DNA from 4 places in the Intrasporangium mesophilum genome. Region 2 is predicted to be linked to each of the others. Evidence: riboswitches for the same ligand, from Rfam matches in the RefSeq annotation. Region 2 holds a riboswitch; each other region holds the start of a gene.
What was found. Region 2 has a riboswitch for S-adenosylmethionine ahead of ACYVLP_RS05820 (putative leader peptide). Riboswitches for the same ligand answer to the same signal wherever they lie in the genome.

Region 1 (5,411 bases), on a different contig from region 2:
CGAGGCGCTCCTGCGCGACACGTGCGAGGCCCGGGCCCTGGCCTTCGGCCGGAGCGGCGAGCCCCGCACCCCGGGTGTCGCGGCGATGCTCGAGTTCATCCGAGCGCCCACGGCGACGTCGTGGTACCGCGCGCACAACGTGACGATCGCGACGGCATACCTGGCCAACGAGGCCACGGCCGCCCGCGAGCGCCAGGTCGAGCGCTTCTTCATCAACCTCGTCCTCGTGCGGGTCCTCTACGCGCACGCGCTCGTCGCCAACCCGCGCCTCGCGCTCGCCTGGCTAGCGCCCTGTGGGCGGCTCGTCGGCGACCCGCGGCTCAGCATGACCGGCATCTTCCTGTCGCTGTCGCGCGTGCTGCCGGACCGCTATCCGCTCGAGGGCGACCTCGAGGCGTACGTCGACGCGGAGCACAGCATCGGGCATCTGCTCGACGTCGGCATCATCGTGCCGCGGCTCGGCCCGCTGTTCGAGTGGTCGGCTCTCGCGCTCGGCCTCCCGGGTCTCGACGGGGTGCTCGCGCGCCCGGGAACCGTCCCGGCATACGCCTGGGACCCGCTGGAAGCCTCTGTCTGGCAGACCGAGCCGTCACGCCTGGCCCGGCTGGCCCGCCGTGCGGTGCCTCCGACGCGCCGTCGGACATAGCAACCCGGGGTCGCACGGCTGCGTCGAGCGCGTACGACCCCGGGTGACGTGACGTGGTGTGTCGGACGGTCCCGGCTACGCCTTGGCGGCAGTGAACCCCTGCTCCAGGTCGGCGAGGATGTCGTCGATGTGCTCGATCCCGACCGACAGGCGCACCAGGCCGGGCGTGACGCCGGCTGCGAGGCGGTCCTCGTCGGGGCCCTGCGAGTGGGTCGTCGACGCGGGGTGGATCACGAGCGACCGGACGTCGCCGATGTTCGCGACATGGCTGTGCAGCGTCAACGCCTCGACGAACCTCTTGCCCGCGTCGAGCCCGCCGACGATCTCGAACGACAGCACGGCGCCGGCGCCGCGCGGCGTGTATTTCTCCGCAAGCGTGTGGAACGGGCTGTCCGGCAAGGACGCCCAGACGACCCGCTCCACCTGCTCGTGCTCCGTGAGGTATGCCGCGACCTTGTGGGCGTTCTCGACATGACGCTCGATCCGCAGCGACAGAGTCTCGAGCCCCTGCGCGATGAGGAAGGCGTTGAACGGCGAGGCGGCCGGGCCGAGGTCCCGCAGCAGCTGCACGCGAGCCTTGAGGATGAAGGCGAGGTTGGCGCCGAGGGCGCTGCCGACGCCGAGGTCACGCGCGAAGACGAGTCCGTGGTAGCTCTCCTCGGGCGTGTTGTAGTTCGGGAACTTCTCGGGGTCGGCGCCGAAGTCGAAGCGGCCCGCGTCGACGATGACGCCCGCGATCGACGTGCCGTGCCCGCCGAGGTACTTCGTCGCCGAGTGGACCACCACGTCCGCGCCCCACTCGATCGGCCGGATGAGGTACGGCGTCGCGACCGTGTTGTCGACGACGAGCGGCACGCCGTGCTCGTGGGCGAGGGCGGCGACGGCCTCGATGTCGAGGATCTCTGACTTCGGGTTGGCGATCGTCTCGCCGAACAGCAGCTTGGTGTTGGGCCGGATCGCCGCCCGCCACGAGTCGATCGAGGTCGGGTCCTCCACGAAGCCGACCTCGATGCCGAACTTCGGCAGGGTGTGCTTGAAGAGGTTGAACGTGCCGCCGTAGAGCGACGGCGACACGACGACGTGGTCGCCGGCCTCGGCGATGTTGAGCACTGCGAGCGTCTCGGCGGCCTGGCCCGAGGCGACGAGCAGCGCTCCGACTCCACCTTCGAGGGCGGCGATCCGCTGCTCCACGACGTCGGTCGTCGGGTTCATGAGGCGGGTGTAGATGTTGCCGAACTCCTTGAGCCCGAACAGGTTTGCGGCGTGGTCTGTGTCGTTGAAGACGTAGCTGGTCGTCTGGTAGATCGGCAGGGCCCGCGCTCCCGTCGCGCTGTCGGCGGACTGTCCGGCATGGATCTGCTTGGTCTCGAAGGACCAGCTGGGGCTCGTCGTCATCGGTGTTTCCTCCATCGTTCGACAGGTCTGGTCGCCGATGACCGGGCGCACCCATGCCCCAGGCACCGACGGATCGGTGCGGAAGAGAACTCTCCGCGCTTGCCCACGGCGGATGCCGCGGACCAGGTCCTCACCCGGGGCACCCCACCGCGGTTGGAGGGTTGCCGGCCAGCGAGCCGGGGCTTGGCGCTGGCACTCATGACCTACTGCGGAGTGTAGGCACGCTTCGCGGTGGCCACGCAGGGGGCGTCCTCATGCTGGACGGCGGTCGCGTGGCGTCGATCACTAGGACGTCCTACTAAATCGAACTCGCGAGTAGGATCGCGCCCGTGAGCACGAACGCCGACTTCGACCTGTTCCGTACCAGCGAGGACCACGAGGCACTGCGGGAGGCGGTCCGCGCCGTCGCCGAGGACAAGATCGCCCCGTATGCCGCCTCCGTCGACGAGGAGGCGCGCTACCCCCAGGAGGCGCACGACGCCCTCGTCGCGTCCGATTTCTTCGCGCCCCACGTTCCGGAGGAGTACGACGGGGTCGGGGCCGATGCGCTGGCGACCTGCATCGTCATCGAGGAGGTGGCGAGGGTCTGTGCGTCCTCCTCACTCATCCCCGCCGTCAACAAGCTCGGCTCGCTGCCGCTCATCCTCGCCGGCAGCGACGAGATCAAGCGGACGTACCTCCCGCCCCTCGCGCAGGGCCGGACCACGTTCTCTTATGGCCTGTCCGAGCGGGAGGCCGGCTCCGACACCGCGGCCATGAAGTGCCGGGCCCGCGCCGACGGTGACGACTGGGTCATCAACGGCCAGAAGTCGTGGATCACCAACGCCGGTGTCTCGGAGTACTACACGGTCCTGGCCGTCACCGACCCCGACGGTCCCCGGGGCAGCAACGTCACGGCGTTCGTCCTCGAGAAGTCAGACCAGGGGTTCACGTTCGGCGAGAAGGAGCGCAAGCTCGGCATCAAGGGCAGCCCGACGCGTGAGCTGCACTTCGACAACGTCCGTATCCCCGGCGACCGCGTGGTCGGCGTCGTGGGCGACGGGCTCAAGCTGGCGCTGCGCACCCTCGACCACACCCGGGTCACCATCGGCGCGCAGGCCGTCGGCATCGCCCAAGGCGCCATCGACCAGGCCATCGCCTACGTCAAGGACCGCAAGCAGTTCGGCAAGCGGATCGCCGACTTCCAGGGCATCCAGTTCATGCTTGCCGACATGGCGATGGAGCTCGAGGCAGCCCGCCAGATGGTCTACGTCGCAGCGGCCAAGTCCGAGCGCGGCGACAAGGACCTTCCCTTCTTCGGCGCGGCCGCGAAGTGCTACGCCTCTGACGTCGCGATGAAGGTGACGACGGACGCGGTGCAGCTGCTCGGAGGCGCCGGCTACACCCGGGACTTCCCGCTCGAGCGGATGATGCGCGACGCGAAGATCACGCAGATCTACGAGGGCACGAACCAGGTCCAGCGCATCGTCATGGCCCGCCAGCTGCTCGGGTGACTGCTCCGGTGACGGCTGCTGCTCACTCGGCGCAGGAGATCCGCCGGTAGAGGGTGTAGGGCCCCGCTGAGCGGACCTTCTGCCAGGCGGGTGACCTGTCCACCGCGTCGACCCCCCGGTACTCGTCCAGCGTCACCTTGAGCACCGGGTGCGCCGCCTCGCCGCCGGTGACGGCCCAGTCCACCTGGTGCCGCTGCGCGGCCGCGCAGACCTCCGGGTCGGCGCCGACGGCGTCGAGACGCAAGGACAAAAGGGAGATGTCGCCGGGGTAGTTCGTCTTCTCGGTCGGTACGAGGAGGCGACGCCCACTGACGACGTAGAGGTACGTCGCACCGTTCCACGGGTTTGCGGCGACGACGGCATCCGGGGGCAGTGACGCCGACAGCTCCCGGAGCGCGACCAGCTCGTCGTCGGTGACCCACGACCGGTCGGCCGACGGGTGGAAGTACGGTCGCAGCACCTCCTGGTGGGCGCCGACGTAGAGGATGGTCGTGGCTCCGAGCACGGCGACGGCGCCCACCGCCGCAGCCTCGCGCCGGGTCACGACGCTCCGGACCCGCCGGGCCAGCAGCCCGGACACGAGGTCGCCCAGCCACACCAGAGCGGCGGACGACGCCACCACGGCGGGCAGGATGACGATGGTCTCGATGCGTGGGGTGTCGTTGTACCAGGGCCAGGTGAGGGCGCGCACGAGGCCGTTGTCGACCGCGATGTTGAGCCAGAGCAGGACGAGGGAGAGGACGAGCGCCGCGACGCACCAGCGCGCTCCTGGGTGGAGCTTCACCAGGACCACGCACCCGACAACCGCCAGTGCAGTGAGGACCGGGAGCACCTGCACGCCGTCCGCTGCGAACAGCAGCACGTACTCCCAGACCTGAGGCGCAGAACGGCCGGGTCCGAAGCGGCCCACCTCGAACATCGACTGGCTCCGCAGCGCCCGGGACGCGAGCAGGGCGAGCACCACGGCGAGCCCGAAGCCGGCCACCATGCCGACCGCGAGCCATGGACGATGCACCCGCAGGCTCCAGGCCGACCGGACGACCCGGCCCCCGACGACGAGGGCGGCGAACAGCCCGAAGACGATGAGCGCGTTGGGATGCGCCGTCGCGAGCGCCAGCACGGCCACCAGCACGAGGAGGGCGGCGCGCCAACGGCCCGCGACGGCATACGGCGGCGCGGACTGCACGCCCACGAGGGCCACGAACGCGGCGAGCGACGCTGGGACGAGGGCCTGCCCGAGCACGGCGGGCCAGAGCACGCCGTAGCCCATCAGGAGGTACGGGAAGGCCCCGAAGGCGACGCTGGTCAGTCCGGTCGCGAGCGCCACGCCGGGCCGCAGGCCCAGCACCGTGAACGACAGGGCGATGCACCCCAGGGGCCAGACGAGGCCGACGATGACGAGCACCACGCCCGAGGCGGACACGGGGACCGACGCGCCGGTGAGCAGCGTGACCGTGGCCGTCAGGCCGTGGAACGCCGAGGGGTAGAAGCCCGACCAGTCCGGGGTCTGGTACTTGCCGGCCTGCAGCGAGGAGATCGTCCCCTCCCGCAGCATCCACTGGATGTCCGCGAGGTGGAACACGGTGTCGGGCTGCTGAGAGAAGGCCTCGGGGGAGGACTGCACGGGCAGGACGGAGGCGAGGACGACCAGCAGTGCGAGGCCCACCCCGGCCAGCACTGCCCAGCCCGGCGCGCCGACCACCGGTCCGCGCCGGTCGGGGGGCAGGACAGCACCGACGACGGCGCACACCGCCCACAGCCCCACCGTCGCGACGACCAACGGGACCAGCCCCCACCGGGTATGCAGGAACGGCAGCAGCACGCCGGTCCCCGCGACAAGCGCCGTGCTCACGACGGGGGCGAGCGCGAGGGCCGCC
Region 2 (5,411 bases):
GTGGCGCCGGCGATGGTGTTGAGCAGCACCGGGAAGAAGCTCGCGTAGGCCACGATCGTGACCTTCGATGTCTCGCCGATGCCCAGGAGCAGGACGAACACCGGCAGGAGCGCGAGCGCCGCGGTGTTGCGGAAGAGCTCGAGCAGGGGCGTGAGGAAGGACGCGAGACCGCGGTACCACGACAGGACGAGGCCCAGGGCGATCCCGGCGACGACCGCGATCGAGAAGCCGAGCACCGAGCGGCTGAGGCTGGCGGTCAGGTCGTCGCCGAGCTCGCCGCTCGCGATGAGCTCGCGCAGCGCCGCGAGCACCTCGTGGAGCGGCGGCAGGAAGACCCGGGTGCTGTCGCTGAGGAGGGTTTGCGGCACGACCTCCCAGATCGCGAGGAACAGGACGATCGCGGCCGACCGCCAGGCGGCGGTTCTGACGATCCGGAGGACCTTCTCGAACGCTGCCTTGTCACCCGGGTCGCGGGCTGTTGACGCGGTCGGGGCCGTGTCGGGTGCAGGTGTCTCCTCCGCTGCCGGGGAGACCTGGGGGGTGGGGCGCTCGGTGATGGTGGTTGTGGTGGTCATCAGGCTGCCCTTTCCGTGCCGTCGGGCTGGATCTTCTGGTGGCCGGCGTGCTGGGCCCGGGCGACCTCGTCGTGCAGGAGCTCCCACACCTGGTGCCGGTAGGCGACGAACTCGGGGGTCGAGCGCAGGTCGCCGGCCCCGGGGGTGCGGTCGCCGAGGTGGACATCGACCAGGGCCTTGAGGCGTCCGGGCCGCGCGCTCAGCACCGCGATCCGCTGCCCGAGGTAGACCGCTTCCTCGATGCCGTGGGTGATGAACACCGCGGTGGTGCCGGTGGTGCGCCAGATGCGGAGCAGCTCGTCCTGTAGCTGCTCGCGGGTCTGGGCGTCGAGGGCCGCGAAGGGCTCGTCCATGAGCAGGATCCCGGGCTCGTAGGCGAGGCTGCGTGCGATGGCGACGCGCTGCTTCATGCCTCCGGAGAGCTCGTGGGGGTAACGCTCCTCGAAGCCGCCGAGACCGACGAGCGCGAGGTACTCCCGAGCTCGCTCGAGCCGCTCCTTCTTCCCGAGGCCCTGCTTGGCGAACTGCCGCGCCTCGAGCCCGAACGCCACGTTGCCGATTGCCGTGCGCCACGGAAACAGGGCGTACTGCTGGAACACGATCCCGCGGTCCAGGCCGGGGCCGGTGACGGGGTGTCCGTCGACGAGCACCTCTCCGGCCGTGGGCTGGCTCAGCCCGCCGAGGATGTCGAGAAGGGTCGTCTTGCCCGAGCCGCTCGGGCCCACGAGGGTGAGGAACTCGCCGGCGCGCACGTCGAGCGTGACGTCGTCGAGCGCCCGGAGGACGTGGCCGGCGGGGTCGCCCGCGGTGGGGCGGACCTGGAACTCCTTGGTCACGGCGCGCAGTGAGATGCGCGGGGTCTGCGGGTCCGGGGGTGCGTTGGTCTTCGTGTCGGTCAGTGTGTCGGGCATAGCCGGTCACCCCTCCTTGGCGAGCCCGTTGAGCTCGTTGGTGTAGTAGGAGGCGGGGTCCAGCGGCTTGCCGCCCAGGAAGCCCTTCTCCTCGAGCCAGCTGCCCCAACGGCTGAAGTCCGCATCGCTGACGATGCCGCGCTCGGTGACGCCGACGCTCTTCCAGTACTTCAGGTTGTCCGTCTTCTCGTTGCGGCCGCGCTTGTCGATGATTGAGGTGAACCGGGCGATGACCTGCTCACGTGGCGTGGTGCGCTCCCACTCGATGGCCTTGGCCACGCCCGTGACGAAGTCCCTGGCGGCCTCGGGGTTGCTCTTGATGAAGTCGTTCCGCAGGACGTACTGGCCGCCGTTGAAGGCACCGAAGAGCTCGTAGTCGCTGAACAGGCGACGCAGCCCACCGTCGGCGATGGCGCGGTCCTGGAGTATGCCGCCCAGCGCGCCGACATCGACCTGGTCGCGGCGGATGGCCTGCTCGGTGTCGTTCGGTGGCACCACGACCAGCTGGACCTGCTTGATCTCGTCCGGCGTGAGGCCGTTCTTCTTCAGGTAGGTGTTGATGACCGCCTCGCTGTGCGCGCCGAGCGTGTTGACCGCGATCTTCTTGCCGATCAGATCGCGGGGGGCCTTGATCGGGCCGTCGGCCTTGACGTAGAAGCCGTTGAACGTCTTGGCGTCCTCGCCGTAGTAGTTGATGACGGCCTTGACCGGGGCGCCGGCGCTGATCAGCTTGACGACCGCCCCGGCGAAGGCGCCGCCGAAGTCGGTCTGGTCGGTCGCGGCGGACTGGATATCCTGCGGGCCGCTGATCGTGTTGCCCACCCACTTCAGCTTGACGACCTTGAAGTAGCCGAGGTCGGCGGCGAGCTCGGGCAACGACACCGCGTTGGCGCTGCCCTGGTAGCGCAGGGTCACCGCGCCGGCCGTGTCCGTCTCGGCTCCGGCGGCGGTCGAGCATGCGGCCGCGAGAGAGGTGACCAGCAAGGCCACCGGCAGGGCAACAGTGCGCGAGATGAGGTGCGTCATGGTTTGTTCCTTCTCTGGGGGTGCGGGGGTGCGGGGCGGAGGCGGGGGAGCGGTCGTCAGGCGACGGCAGTGCGCTCGATGTGGGCACCGAGTGCCTGGTGACGCGCGATGGCGGCGAGGAACCCGTGGGTGACGTCGCGCAGCGGGGTCGCCGCCGCCTCGTCGAGCACGGGCGAGCCGTCGTCGGCCCAGGTGACCTGGGAGGACAGGACGAACCAGCCGGGCGTGACGGTGGTGGCGCCGAGGCTGGTCAGAACCGGCCGCAGCGCGTAGTCGATGGCGAGCACGTGGGCCGCGGTCCCGCCGGTGGCAACTGGCAGGACGACCTTGTCGCGGAGCGCGAACTGCGGGAGCAGGTCGAGGAAGGTCTTCAGCAGGCCGGCGTATGCCGCCTTGTAGACGGGCGTGGACACCACGACCGCGTCGGCGTTCGCGATGACCGCGACGGCGGCCGCCACGGCGGGATCGTCGGCGCGGCCGAGCAGCAGGGGCTCCGCCGGCAGGTCGCGTAGCACGAGGCGCGTGACCTGGTGGCCGTGGCTGGTGACCCGCGCGCTGACGTCGGCGAGGACCGCTTCGGTGCGCGATACCTCGGACGGGCTGCTGGAGATGGTGGCGATGCGTGCCATGGGAGACCCTTCGACGGGTGTGGTGGTGTGCGGGCAGTGGTGCGGAAGTGGTGCAGGCGGGGCGGGCAGAGCGAAGGCCGCATGCCGAGCGGGGCATGGCCGAGCAGGGCACGGCCGAGCAGGGCACGGCTGCAGCGAGTCCCGGCAGGGCCGAAGCCGACGTCGCAGGGCCCAGGAGGCACCGCGTTGCTGCGGGGAACGACGACGGTCAGCTGACGGGGCGGTCAGGTGACCGAAGCGTCAGGTGGCGGGGCCGCGGCCGGCGGACAGCGGCATACCTCGTGGTCTCAGGCGCGACAGAGGGCGCTGGCGACGCGCTGCAGGTCGACGTGGCGCCGACCGGTCAGGCGGAGGTTCATGAGCCGTCCTCTTGGACCGAGGCTCTGGTGAGCCTCGCGCTTGCGGCCACCGGTTGGTGGCCACCGGGTCGTCACCCGGAGCACCCCACCGCGAGGGAGGGTTGCTGTCCAGCGAGCCGGGGCTTGGCACTGGATCTCGTGACCTGTCGACGACAGTAGCGGGCTCGCCGCATTTCCTACTAGTTCTCTAGGGAATGTCTCTCATGACGAGACGCCGGTCTCGGGGCCTCCGCCCCGAGTGAGGCTCCGAGCCCCGGCCTGGGGCAGTACAGAACGGGTGGCGAGCACACCAGACCCGTCCTGCAGGCAGTCGCGATGAGCGGCACCCGGAGGGGTTCGCCATCGTCCCTGTCGTCCGCCGAGAGCCGACTGCGGAAGCCAGCCACGCATCCGCCGATCTGGGATGCGGTCAGCGGACGCTCGAGTGCATGGGATGGGAGGGGATGTTGTGGGGCGTGATGACATTGATCTGTGACGGGATGGACTCGATCGGCCCGTCGACAGCCCCGTTGGCTTGCATGATCACGTGACAGGCGCGGCGCATGTCCTGTCGCAGGTCGTGGTGCAGCACGGCGGTGATCTGCCGGTTCTGGATCAGCGACAGGTTGTCACGGTCCAGGTCGTGAGCGATGAAGACCCGGCACCTCCGTTCGACGACCTCGAAGGCGTCCAGGATCGCCCGGTTTCCTCCGCCGATCGAGTAGACCGCGGTGACGTCGGGGTGTTCACGAAGCAGGGAGATGGTCTGGTCCCGGACCGCCGTGTCGATGCCGTCGGTATCGGTGGCCTCATACAGCCTTCGGCCTCCTGTTCGCTCCCGCATGGCCGCTCGGAAACCCATCTCGCGTTCCTCCTCACCGCGGAACGCGGTACGGCTCAACGCGATCAGGATCGCGTCCTCGCCCGTTGGGAGCAACTGGTCCATGAGGTAGGCCGCGGTCGCGCCTGCCGCCCGGTTGTCTATGCCCACGTACGCCACGCGCTGACTCAGCGGGATGTCGGTGACGAGGGTGACCACCGGAATCCCGGTGTCATGCAGCCTGTTGATCGCGTCGCTGACTTCGGGCTCGTCGGGTGCCTTGAGGATGACCCCCATCGAGCCGCGGCGCCCGATGTCGTCGAGAGTTCTCACCAGCTCCCGCGGCCGCGCCTTCTCGCGGAAGTCAAATCGCGACCGGACGACTGCCGGTCGCAGCATGGGCAGCTCGAGCTCCAGTGCTGACTTGACGGCGGCCGAGAACCGGTCGGGAGTCTGCATGACGACATCGACAATGAAGGTGCGGCCGCTGAGACGGAGCTGGCTGCGCTGCCTGTCAAGATCGCTGATCGCCTGTGCGACGTTGGCCGCCGTGCTCGGACGGACCCCGGGTCGCTTGTTCAGCACGCGGTCCACGGTGGCCTCGCTCAGTCCGGACTGGCGGGCGATCTCGCGGATCGGATAGGGGTGGCCCATGACCTCAGTCTGATGGGTCTGTGATGGATTCACAAGGGCCAGGCTAGTCTCCGCGTCAACGCGTGGAGACCGCAGTTCGGTTGCCAGTGCTAGAGATTAGAGATCCATGATGATGGGCTTTTGATGGATTTCGTTTCTTGACCGGCGCACCCCACGACCGTCACGCTGATGGAACTGGACCGCCGCCTGAGCGAGTGAATCGCCCGGTAGTCCGCCTTCGATGTCGATGGACGGAGTTCACGGTGAAGCTGTTGGTTGGTGGCCAGTGGGGCGACGCTGCTTCGGGCCGTCGGGAGGATGTGACGTCGCCCTTCGATGGGTCGGTGGTCGGGTCCGTGCCGGTGGCTGGCGTCGAGGATGTCGACACGGCCCTGGCCGCGGCGGCGGAGGGGGCAAGGGTGTGGCGACGCACCCCGGCGCATCAGCGGATTCGGGTCCTGTTGGCGGCGGCCGACCTG
Region 3 (5,411 bases), on a different contig from region 2:
GGCGCCTCCACGACTCGCCGGCCAGCTGCCTCGACCACCTCGTAGAAGGCGTTGTACACCGGCGGGCTGACGATGACCGGTCCGCCGACATCGGTGAACAGGCCGAGCAGGTGGGTGATGCCGGTGAGCACGTCGGCGACGCGCGTCGTCGTCGTCGGGTCGAAGGTCCAGCTCCACTCCGCCTCCGCGAACGAGGCGAGCGCAGCGGCATACGCGTCGGTCATGGCGTAGCCCGTGTCACCCCTGCGCACTGCCGCGGACACCGCGTCGACCACAGCAGGGCAGGGCGCGGAGTCCATCTCGGCGATCCACAGCGGGATCACGTCCGGGCCGTAGCGCCGCCACTTCACCGACGTTCGGTCGCGCCGGAGGCCATCGAGGCTGGCGCCGAGGATCCTTTCGCCCATGCCCCGACCTTACGAGAGCCGTCCGACGGTGTGCTGCGGGAGGGCGGCAGCCTCGTGAAGCGGGGCGCCGGGGAGGATTGGCCGACATCGTCGATGGCTTCCGCTGCCACGGGCCGGGCATCCGGCATACGGTGACGTGGTGGCCGTTCGTCGGCCCGATGACGCGACTTCGTGCAAGGGGTGGAGCCGGTGGGCATGTTCGGGGACAGCAACGCGGCGGTCAAGGCATCGGATGCCGCGGCCGAGGAGGCCCGCAAGCTGGCTGAGGAGACCGCGCAGGTTCGTGCGAAGGGCTCGTCCCAAGGAGGTCTGACCGCTGCTGCCACCCGTCTCGTCGAGCGGCTGGCCGACGTCGGGATCGACGGCAAGGGGCCGTTCGACTCGGCGCACCAGGTCGCAGCGACGGCCCTCAAGCATGCGCGCGGCGACACGGAGCAGGCGCTCAAGATCATCCGGCACGACCACCGCCAGATCGGCGCGGTGGGCGGCTTCGTCACTGGGCTCGGTGGCTTCTTCACGATGCCGATCTCCTTGCCCGCCAACGTGCTCGAGTTCTATCTCGTGGCCACGCGCTTGACCGCGGCGACCGCGAGGGTCCGCGGCTACGACATCGACCAGCCCGAGATCCGCTCGGCGATCCTGCTCACGCTGGTCGGCGCGGACCGCAACGACCTGCTCAAGAGGGCGGGGCTGCAGGCCGGCACCGGCAAGCTCTCGGCGCTCGCCACCGACCGCTTGCCCGCTCCCGCGCTGATGGTCCTCAACAAGGCCATCGGGTTCCGGCTGCTCGGCCGGATCAGCCAGAGCACCTTCGCCCGTCTCGGCCGCCTCCTGCCTGTCATCGGCGGGGTCGTCGGCGCGACGATCGACGTCTACCTCCTCAACCGGATCGGGCGGCAGGCCGCCAACGAGTTCCCGCCCGTCGTCCCGTTCGGGCACGCATGAGGTCTGGGCTCATGGGAATCCGCTCGCACCGTCGGTCGTTGGGTCGGGCATGAAGACCGCCTCGCGAATCAAGCTGGCAGCGACCGTCGCCTCCGTCGTGCGCGCGTCGACGCGCCCGGGCTCGCCGTCGCTCACCGAGCGCGCGCAGGCCGTGCCCCGCCTCGTGCGAGCGACGGTCGAACGCAGGTATGCCGGCGTGACCCTCGGCAAGCTCGGCCTCGTCGCCGGGGCCGTGGCCTACGTGGCGTCGCCGGTCGACCTGATACCCGAGGCGCTGCTGCCGGTTCTCGGAGCGGCCGACGACGCCGTGGTGATCACGTGGGCGATCAAGGTGTTCTTCGAGGAGACCGACCGCTTCATCGCCTGGGAGATCGGCCAGGGCCTGCATCGCCCCAGGGCCTCGACCCGACGCGGGCTCGCGGCCTGGTCGCGCTACGCATCGCCGGCGGGGTCCGAGGCATCCTCGGCCACGGTCCCCGGCGCCGCGACAGGACCGACCGTCCCGCGGCGAGACCGAGACTTCACCGGGGCGGCGGCGCCCGGACTCGCGGAAGGTGCGGGCACCCGCGGATCCGACTGGGCCCGAGGTGGTCCTCCTGGCGCCGGACGGACGGATGCAGGGGCTGGGCGTGGTTCGACGGGCACGACCGGTGCCACGGCTGGCGCCGGTGCCACAGCTGGCACCGGTGCCAGCGGCGGTCGCTCGGCGCGCACGCGCCTGCCCGAAGGCATGCGCGGAGCGGCCACGGACTACGTCATGGAGTCGGTGCGCAAGCGCCTCGAGCGCTGACTTTCCACATCCCCTCGCGCAGGCGCTGCTTCGTCCACAGGCGTCGTCCGAGGGGCGGCGCGGTGCCGCCCGGGCCGCCAGGCTCGGGGAATGCCGAAGATCTCGTTGTCGGGTGCTGCCGACCTGTTGAGCATCATCCCGTTCCAGCTGGGGTTCCACCCGTCACGGAGCGTCGTGGTCAGCTGCTTCCACGGCAAGCGGATCGGGCTGGTCGCTCGCCTGGACTTACCTCACGACGACCCTCGACAGGGCAGCCTGCAGCAGGCCGTGACCGAGGCGGTGGCCGTGCTCCTGAGCGAGAAGCCGTCAGCTGTGGCGCTTGTCGGCTTCGAGGACGAGGCCGGTGAAGCCAGCCCACTGATCGATGCGCTCAGTGATGCCATCGAGGCGGACCGCGTCATCGTCCGCGAGCGGGTGGTCGTGCGGGATGGCCGCTGGTTCGACCTACTCAGGGGCTGCTGCCCGGAGGAGGGGCATCCCGTGCCTGATCCGAGCGATGTGCCCGCGGTCGCTTCCTTCGTCGCCTTGGGGCACGCCCCGCTCCGCGGTCGCGACGACCTGTGGCAGGTCTTCGGGCCGCTGGACCAGTCCGATGCCCGGCACGAGCCGATCTCGTCCGGGATCGAGCAGTGGCAGCAGCGGTACGTCGAGGCGGGCGGACGGTGCGACCGGCGCGGTCTCCCAGACGGGTCCGGAGCGGTCTCGGGGCAGCCTGACGGTGGCAGGGATGTCGGCCTGGGCGACGGTTCGGACGAGGGCCTTGTTGACGGTTGGGACAACAGCCGGGACGACGAGTCCGTTGACGTTTGGGACGACGTTTGGGACGACGTTTGGGACGACGGGTCCGTTGACAGTTGGGACGACGGCTGGGACGGGTGGGGCGACGGCTGGGACGCCTGGGACGACGCCTGGGACGACGACTGGGGCGACGGCATGGGCGAAGCTCCCTCGGACGATGCCGAGCGTCTCGCTGCCCTCGAGCGACTCGTGAAGGAGACGCTGGAGGCGTGGGCAGGGCTGCTGCGAGGCGACCTCGAGGGCGCCGCCCTCGAGGACCGGCTCCCAACGATCGTCGGACCACTGCGCGACCCCTGGGTGCGCGGGCTGATCCTTGCGTGGCTCAGGTGTGACCCGGCGCTGCTCGACTCGTGGCCCACAGACCCGGCACAGTCTCTTGCTCTCCTCGTCGAGGCCGTCTCGCAGCCCACGTCCCCGATCGACCCGGGCGTTGCCCTGCTCGAGGGGGTGCAGCCCGGGCCGGGTCGCTCGCGCGCTTCCGTCCACGGCCATGAGCCGTCCGCCGGGGTCGGTAGGGTGCGACGCCCACGGCGCGGCAAGCGCAAGCGGGGCCGGCGACAACGCCGGGCGAGGTCCGGGGCAGCCGGCCAGGAGCTGGGGCCGGCCCGCGCGGCGGCACCCAGCACGGGGAGTGACCTCGGCTGGGATGACTGGGGTGCGGCCGCCGCCTCTCAGGCGATCCAGGCGCGGCTCGAAGCGGTCTGTCGCCTGACTCCGGCGCCACACGCGGCGCCGCTGCTTGCCCTGGTCGCGTCATATGCATGGTGGGGTGGCGACGGAGCGCGCGCCGGGATCGCGGCGGATCGGGCCCTCGAGGCCGAGCCTGACCACGCCCTCAGCCTGCTCATCCGCGAGGCCCTGATCTGTGGCTTGCGGGCCCAGACCGCCGTTGAGTCGTCGTGACTCGGCTCGGCGGCCTCGCCCGAGGCCCGCGGAGCCGCACGAGGATGCGCGCTCCGCACGTGTCGCCTGCCCTGGCCGACGACATGGCTTCGAGTCCATGTCGTGGACCGTGAGGTAAACGGCAGGCGGACGCTCGCGTATGGTGGTCCAAGGTCATGAGCACCAGTGACAAGCCCCGGCTCGCTGGTCGGCAACCCTCCTTCGCGGTGGGGTGCCCCGGGTGAGGACCTGGCCACGCCCGTCCCGGGTGTGTGCAAGCGCGAGCACCTAGGAGCAATCCGCCATGACAGTCACCGACCGGCAGCCGGTCCGAACGCGGCGTCCCGCGCGTCAGGTCGCTTCTGCGGGCCCTGACACGGCCGGGGCCGCGACACCTGTGTTGACGGCCCCAGCTGTGGTGCCGGCGGCCGCATCGGCAACCGTGGATGGCGCCGCCAGGCTGGACGGGGCCTGGCGCCAGGGCGACCCGGTCGGGAACCGGCAGTTCGTCGACATCGGTCCCGTCGAGCTCGAGCGCGGGGGAGTGATCCCCGAGGTCCGGATCGCCTACGAGACCTGGGGCACGCTGAACGAGGCGGCCGACAACGTCATCCTTGTCGAGCATGCCCTGACCGGAGACAGTCACGTCGTGGGCGAGGCGGGTGATGGCCATCTCTCACCGGGCTGGTGGAACAGCCTCATCGGTCCCGGGAGGCCCGTCGACCCCGCTCAGTGGTTCGTCGTGGCGGCGAACGTCCTCGGCGGCTGCCAGGGCACGACCGGTCCGTCCAGCACCTCCACCGACGGCCGATCGTGGGGGAGTCGCTTCCCGTACGTCACCGTTCGCGACCAGGTCGCCGCCGAGCGCGCACTGCTCAACACGCTCGGCGTGCACCGGCTCGCGGCCGTGGTCGGCGGCTCGATGGGCGGGATGCGCGCCATCGAGTGGGCGGTGACCTACCCCGACATCGTCGAGCGGTGCATCGTGCTGGCCTCGACGGCATACGCCACGGCCGACCAGATCGCGTGGTGCCAGCCGCAGCTCCTCGCGATCCGCAACGACCCGCACTTCGCCGAAGGCGACTACTACGACTCGCCCCGGCGTCCGGAGGCCGGGCTTGGTCTCGCGCGCCGGATCGCACACATCACCTACCGCACGGAGACCGAGCTGAGCGCGCGCTTCGGCCGTGAGGCACAGCTCGGGGAGGACCCGCTGCGCGCGGGCGACCGGGGCCGCTTCGCGGTCGAGTCCTACCTCGACCACCACGCCGGCAAGCTTGCGCGACGGTTCGACGCCAACTCCTACCTCGTGCTCACCGAGGCGATGAACTCCCACGACGTGGGTCGCGACCGCGGTGGGGTCGCGGCCGCGCTGGCGAGGGTCACGGCTGACTGCACCGTGGTCTCGGTCGACACAGACCGCCTCTACCCGCCGCGGCTCTCGGACGAGCTCCATATGGCCCTGCCCCGGTCTTACCGCAGGCACATCCGGTCCGACTTCGGACACGACGGCTTCCTCATCGAGGAGGAGCAGGTCGGCCGGATCGTCGCCGAGGCCCTTTCCCGGTCGGCTGGCTGACCAGCAGGCG
Region 4 (5,411 bases), on a different contig from region 2:
GAGGATGGCGAGCGCGATGAACGCGAAGCCGAGGCCGTCGCGACGGTGCTCCGGCTCGAGCTCGGCTGCACTGTGTCCCACCCGACGCACGGCCCCACCAGCGAGGTGCGAGACACCCATCCACGTGTTGCGGACCGCGTTGAACGGGAACGGCAGTCCGCCGTCCTTCGCCTTGCCAGCGGGCTTGCGGGCGGCCGGCTTGCGCTGGGCGGGGCGCGACGACCGAGCAGCGGGCGGGCGCGAGGACGCGCCGCTGCCCGACCCCTTCGCGCGGGTCGCGGCGCCCGAGCTCTGTCGCTGGCTGCTGGACGGACGTGTCGCCATGGTTGCACGGTACGCCAGCGCCCCTCTGAACTCACGCGTCACACGCGCAACACGGGCGGAACGGACCATGTGGCCCGAGCAGACGGTCAGGAATCGAGAAGCCATGCTCCGGGCGTGCGGCTAGCGTGATCCAGTCAGGACATCCGCCCGCGCGCCGGCACCGACGTAGCGTTGGGTCCGCAGCAGCACGGCCCTGCGCCGAGCGCGTCTGGGCCGGTGGACGGATGACTGTTCGCGCCCGACCGGGGCCCGCCGACGAGAGGGAGACACGATGAGCACCGCCACGAGGACCGGCACCTCGGCGACACGGAAGAAGGCGAGCGCGGCCGCGGACGGCGCGAAGGCGGCCGACGGCTCGCCGGCTGAGGGCGCAGCGCGGTCGGGGACGGCGCACGTCGCCGACAGCCATGACCTGATCCGCGTCCACGGCGCACGCGAGAACAACCTCAAGGACATCAGCATCGAGATCCCCAAGCGGCGCTTGACGGCGTTCACGGGCGTATCCGGGTCCGGGAAGAGCTCGCTCGTGTTCGACACGATCGCCGCTGAGTCCCAGCGGATGATCAACGAGACCTACAGCGCTTTCGTCCAGGGGTTCATGCCGACCCTGTCCCGGCCCGACGTCGACGTGCTCGACGGGCTGACGACGGCGATCATCGTGGACCAGGAACGGATGGGGTCCAACCCTCGCTCCACCGTCGGAACCGTCACCGACGCGAACGCCATGCTCCGGATCCTGTTCAGCCGTCTCGGAAAGCCCCACATCGGGTCGCCGCAGGCCTACTCGTTCAACGTCGCCTCGATCTCCGGGGCCGGAGCGGTCACCATCGAGCGGGGCGGCTCGACGACGAAGGAGCGGCGCAGCTTCAGCATCACCGGCGGCATGTGTCCCCGCTGCGAGGGCATGGGCAACGTGACGGACTTCGACCTGACCGCGCTCTACGACGAGTCCAGGTCGCTCAACGAGGGCGCCCTGACGATCCCGGGCTACAGCATGGACGGCTGGTACGGCCGCATCTTCCGCGGCAGCGGCTTCTTCGACCCGGACAAGCCGATCCGCAAGTACACCAAGAGGGAGCTGCACGACCTGCTCTACAAGGAGCCGACCAAGATCAAGGTCGAGGGGATCAACCTCACCTACGAGGGGCTCGTCCCGAAGATCCAGAAGTCGATGCTGTCCAAGGACGTCGACTCGCTCCAGCCGCACATCCGCGCCTTCGTCGAGCGGGCGGTGACCTTCACGACCTGTCCCGAGTGCGAGGGAACCCGCCTGAGCAAGGCGGCCCGGTCCTCGAAGATCGCGGGCATCAGCATCGCCGACGCGTGCGCCATGCAGATCAGCGACCTCGCCGACTGGGTGCGCGCACTGCAGGAGCCGTCAGTGGCCCCGCTGCTGACCGCGCTTCGTGACGCCCTCGAGTCGTTCGTCGAGATGGGTCTGGGCTACCTCAGCCTCGATCGTTCGTCGGGCACGCTGTCCGGCGGAGAAGCCCAGCGCACCAAGATGATCCGGCACCTGGGGTCCTCGCTCACCGACGTCACGTATGTCTTCGACGAGCCGACGATCGGCCTGCACCCCCATGACATCCAGCGCATGAACGGCCTGCTGCTGCAGCTGCGCGACAAGGGCAACACGGTGCTCGTGGTGGAGCACAAGCCCGAGGCCATCGCCATCGCCGACCACGTCGTCGACCTCGGGCCCGGCGCGGGCACGGCCGGCGGCGAGGTGGTCTTCGAGGGGACCGTCGACGGGCTTCGCGGGAGCGACACGATCACCGGGCGACACCTCGACGACCGCGCCAGGCTCAAGCCGTCCGTCCGGACCTCGTCCGGAGCCCTCGAGGTGCGCGGCGCGAGCACGCACAACCTGCGGGACGTCGACGTCGACCTTCCGCTCGGCGTGCTTGTCGTCATCACCGGCGTGGCGGGCTCCGGCAAGAGCTCGCTGGTGCGCGGCTCGGTTGCGGGCCGCGACGGCGTGGTGGTCGTCGACCAGGGAGCGATCCGCGGATCTCGCCGCAGCAATCCCGCCACGTACACCGGGCTGCTCGAGCCGATCCGGAAGGCCTTCGCCAAGGCCAACGGGGTCAAGCCGGCGCTGTTCAGCGCCAACTCCGAGGGCGCGTGCCCGACGTGCAACGGCGCCGGGGTGATCTACACCGACCTGGCGATGATGGCCGGAGTCGCCGTCGTGTGCGAGGAGTGCGGAGGCAAGCGGTTCCAGGCCCAGGTGCTCGAGTACACCTTCGGCGGCAAGGACATCAGCGAGGTCCTGGCCATGCCCGTCGCCGAGGCCGTCGAGTTCTTCGCCGACAGCGAGGCCAAGATCCCTCCGGCGCACCAGATCCTGCGCCGGTTGGACGACGTCGGGCTGGGTTACCTCAGCCTCGGCCAGCCCCTCACCACGCTGTCCGGCGGCGAGCGTCAGCGGCTCAAGCTGGCGACGCAGATGGCCGAGAAGGGCGACGTCTACGTGCTCGACGAGCCGACGAGCGGTCTGCACCTGGCCGACGTCGAGCAGCTGCTCGGGCTCCTCGACCGGCTGGTCGACTCCGGCAAGTCCGTCATCGTCATCGAGCACCACCAGGCCGTCATGGCGCATGCCGACTGGGTCATCGACCTCGGCCCGGGCGCTGGCCACGACGGCGGCCGGGTCGTCTTCGAGGGTTCTCCCGCCGAGCTCGTGGCGTCGCAGGGCACGCTCACGGGCGAGCACCTCGCGGCATACGTCGGGGGGTGACCTCACCCCGGCGGGAGGCCACGCGACCGTGGAGCGCGACGTCCTTCCCACCCCCGCCTCTCGTCGAGTGAGCGCCCAGTCCCACCAGCCACACGACCACACACACGCCCCGACCTCAACGCAGGTCGAGTGAGCGCTCAGTCCCAGCAGCCCCGTCGAACCGAGTGGCCAGAGTGGCCAGAGGGACGAGCTGCTCACTGGACGTGAGGGTGGAGTCCGCCGGCCAGACGCGCGACGGACAGGGCGACAGGAGGGCGGGACAGGAGGGCGCGACAGGAGCGCTCGACAGGAGAGCACGACGCGGGGCGGCACGGTGTCTCAGATGGCGACACCTCCGGACCGACGGGTGGACAGGCCTCCGGCGGGCCCCCTATCGTCGTGCCAGGTCAAGAGTGTCAGCGACAAGCCCCGGCTCGCTGGCCAGCAACCCTCCTCCGCGGTGGGGTGCTCCGGGTGACGACCTGGCCGTTCCTCGTGGTGTTCGTGACATGCGAGGGCCGGCAAGCGCGGGCCTGCATCCGGTGGGTCCCTCAGACCCAGGAGCAGTCTCATGTCCGTTCTCCCTACCACCGCACTCTGTGGCGGCGCGCCGGCGCCGGTCGTGCGCACGCGGGCCCTGCACGTCGTGCCGGAGGCGAACACGCTGCCGAGCGTCGTCGGCGCCGGCCTGCGCGTCCCCACCCTGAGGGGCGAGGTCACCTACGCCAACCTCGACCACGCCGCCTCGACCCCGGCCCTGACCGAGGTCAAGGCTGCGGTCGACCGGGCGCTGGAGACGTACTCCTCCGTCCACCGCGGCGCCGGGTTCGCCTCCCGCCTGACGAGCGCGTGGTACGAGCAGGCCCGCTCCGAGGTGGCCGAGTTCGTCGGGGCCCGAGCGGACGACATCGTCGTCTTCACCCGCACGACCACGGACTCCTGGTCGGTGCTGTCCAGGGCCCTGCCGGGCCGCACGACCGTGTTCGTCTTCGGGACCGAGCACCACTCGACGCTGCTTCCGTGGGGCCGCTTCCGCACGGTCCGGCTTCCGGTCCCGGAGTCGGTCGAGGACGCCCACGCGCTGCTCGACGAGGCACTCTCGGAGCACCCATCGCGTCACCGGCTCGTGGTCATCGCGGCCGCGTCCAACGTGACCGGCGAGGTCTGGCCCGTCGAGCGGTTCGCGCGGCTCGCCCACGACCACGGGGCACGCATCGCCGTCGATGCCGCGCAGCTGTCCGCGCACCGCACCATCGACCTCGCCGCCTGGGATGCCGACTACGTCGCGTTCTCCGGCCACAAGACGTACGCCCCCTACGGCGCCGGCGTCCTCGCGGGCCGGTCCGACTGGCTCGACGCCGGCACGCCGTACCTGTTCGGCGGGGGCGCCACCCGTGCCGTCACCGAGGAGGGCACGACGTGGGCGGTCGGCCCGGCCCGCCATGAGGGCGGCAGCCCGAACGTCATCGGTGCCATCGCCCTCGCCGCGGCGTGCGCGACGATCCGCCAACACCGAGCCGCGATCGAGGCTCACGAGGAGCAGCTCCTGTCACGCCTGCGGGACGGCCTGGAGGACGTGCCCGGCGTCGAGGTGCTCCACATCTTCGATGATGAGCACGACCGGGTCGGCGTCGTGGCCTTCACCGTCGACGGCTTCGACTCCTCCCTCGTGTCGCAGGTGCTCTCCGTCGAGCACGGGATCGGTGTGCGTGACGGCAAGTTCTGCGCGCACCTGCTCGTCGATGAGCTCCTCGACGACCCCTGGGGCGAGCAGCCGGCTACCGCCGTCCGCGCCAGCATCGGGCTGGGCAGCACGGCGGAGGGCGTCGAGCGCCTCGTCACGGCGGTCCGCCGGCTGGTCGAGCAGGGCCCGGTCTCGTCCTGGTCGCACACCGAGGCGGGCTGGGTGCTCGACGGCGACGACCCGCGCGACATCGAGGTCGACCGGCCCTGGTGAGGCGCGGACCAGCGCGTCCTCGGCAACGTGGGAGGCGTGGGACGACGCGCTCACTCGACCAGTTCGGGACGGCGCGGCCCCCCGGCGGCGGTCAGCCGGCTTTCCGGAGGGCGTAGCTCGCCCACACGGCCGCGTGGTCGGCCCGGTTGTACGCAATCTCACCGGCGTCGACGAGGGTGAGCCCCCGGCTCAGCACGTGGTCGATCTGGACGTAGGGCGGCATACGGCTGTCGGAGTAGGGCCAGGTGCGCACCCAGCCCTGACCAGCCTCCCGCTGGGCGTCCATCAGCCCGGTCGCGAGGTCACGGAAGACCGGATGGCCGAAGGCCGCGTTGAAGTCACCGGCGATGAGCACCGGCTCGCTGCCCTGCTGCGCGTCCTTCCAGGCGTCGAGGCGCTGCAGGCCGGCGT

Region 1: linked by a shared signal. The riboswitch ahead of ACYVLP_RS22435 (bifunctional o-acetylhomoserine/o-acetylserine sulfhydrylase) and the one ahead of ACYVLP_RS05820 (putative leader peptide) in region 2 are both predicted to bind S-adenosylmethionine.
Region 3: linked by a shared signal. The riboswitch ahead of metX (homoserine O-acetyltransferase MetX) and the one ahead of ACYVLP_RS05820 (putative leader peptide) in region 2 are both predicted to bind S-adenosylmethionine.
Region 4: linked by a shared signal. The riboswitch ahead of ACYVLP_RS10985 (aminotransferase class V-fold PLP-dependent enzyme) and the one ahead of ACYVLP_RS05820 (putative leader peptide) in region 2 are both predicted to bind S-adenosylmethionine.

The regions. Positions count from the first base shown of each region.
Region 1 is NZ_BAAGRF010000029.1:565,735-571,145, reverse strand. It holds gene ACYVLP_RS22440 (hypothetical protein) at 1-646, shown strand, start outside; gene ACYVLP_RS22435 (bifunctional o-acetylhomoserine/o-acetylserine sulfhydrylase) at 722-2,041, opposite strand; SAM riboswitch class IV at 2,132-2,245, opposite strand; gene ACYVLP_RS22430 (acyl-CoA dehydrogenase family protein) at 2,371-3,534, shown strand; gene ACYVLP_RS22425 (DUF6541 family protein) at 3,557-5,411, opposite strand, start outside.
Region 2 is NZ_BAAGRF010000005.1:12,946-18,356, forward strand. It holds gene ACYVLP_RS05800 (ABC transporter permease) at 1-575, opposite strand, end outside; gene ACYVLP_RS05805 (ABC transporter ATP-binding protein) at 575-1,486, opposite strand; gene ACYVLP_RS05810 (ABC transporter substrate-binding protein) at 1,493-2,512, opposite strand; gene ssuE (NADPH-dependent FMN reductase) at 2,569-3,141, opposite strand; gene ACYVLP_RS05820 (putative leader peptide) at 3,429-3,500, opposite strand; SAM riboswitch class IV at 3,532-3,644, opposite strand; gene ACYVLP_RS05825 (LacI family DNA-binding transcriptional regulator) at 3,910-4,953, opposite strand; gene ACYVLP_RS05830 (aldehyde dehydrogenase family protein) at 5,196-5,411, shown strand, end outside.
Region 3 is NZ_BAAGRF010000029.1:86,156-91,566, reverse strand. It holds gene ACYVLP_RS20355 (MalY/PatB family protein) at 1-407, opposite strand, end outside; gene ACYVLP_RS20350 (EcsC family protein) at 603-1,352, shown strand; gene ACYVLP_RS20345 (YkvA family protein) at 1,402-2,142, shown strand; gene ACYVLP_RS20340 (DUF4192 family protein) at 2,233-3,843, shown strand; SAM riboswitch class IV at 3,995-4,109, shown strand; gene metX (homoserine O-acetyltransferase MetX) at 4,127-5,401, shown strand.
Region 4 is NZ_BAAGRF010000012.1:53,264-58,674, reverse strand. It holds gene ACYVLP_RS10995 (FtsK/SpoIIIE family DNA translocase) at 1-324, opposite strand, end outside; gene ACYVLP_RS10990 (ATP-binding cassette domain-containing protein) at 596-3,064, shown strand; SAM riboswitch class IV at 3,449-3,577, shown strand; gene ACYVLP_RS10985 (aminotransferase class V-fold PLP-dependent enzyme) at 3,615-5,000, shown strand; gene ACYVLP_RS10980 (endonuclease/exonuclease/phosphatase family protein) at 5,092-5,411, opposite strand, start outside.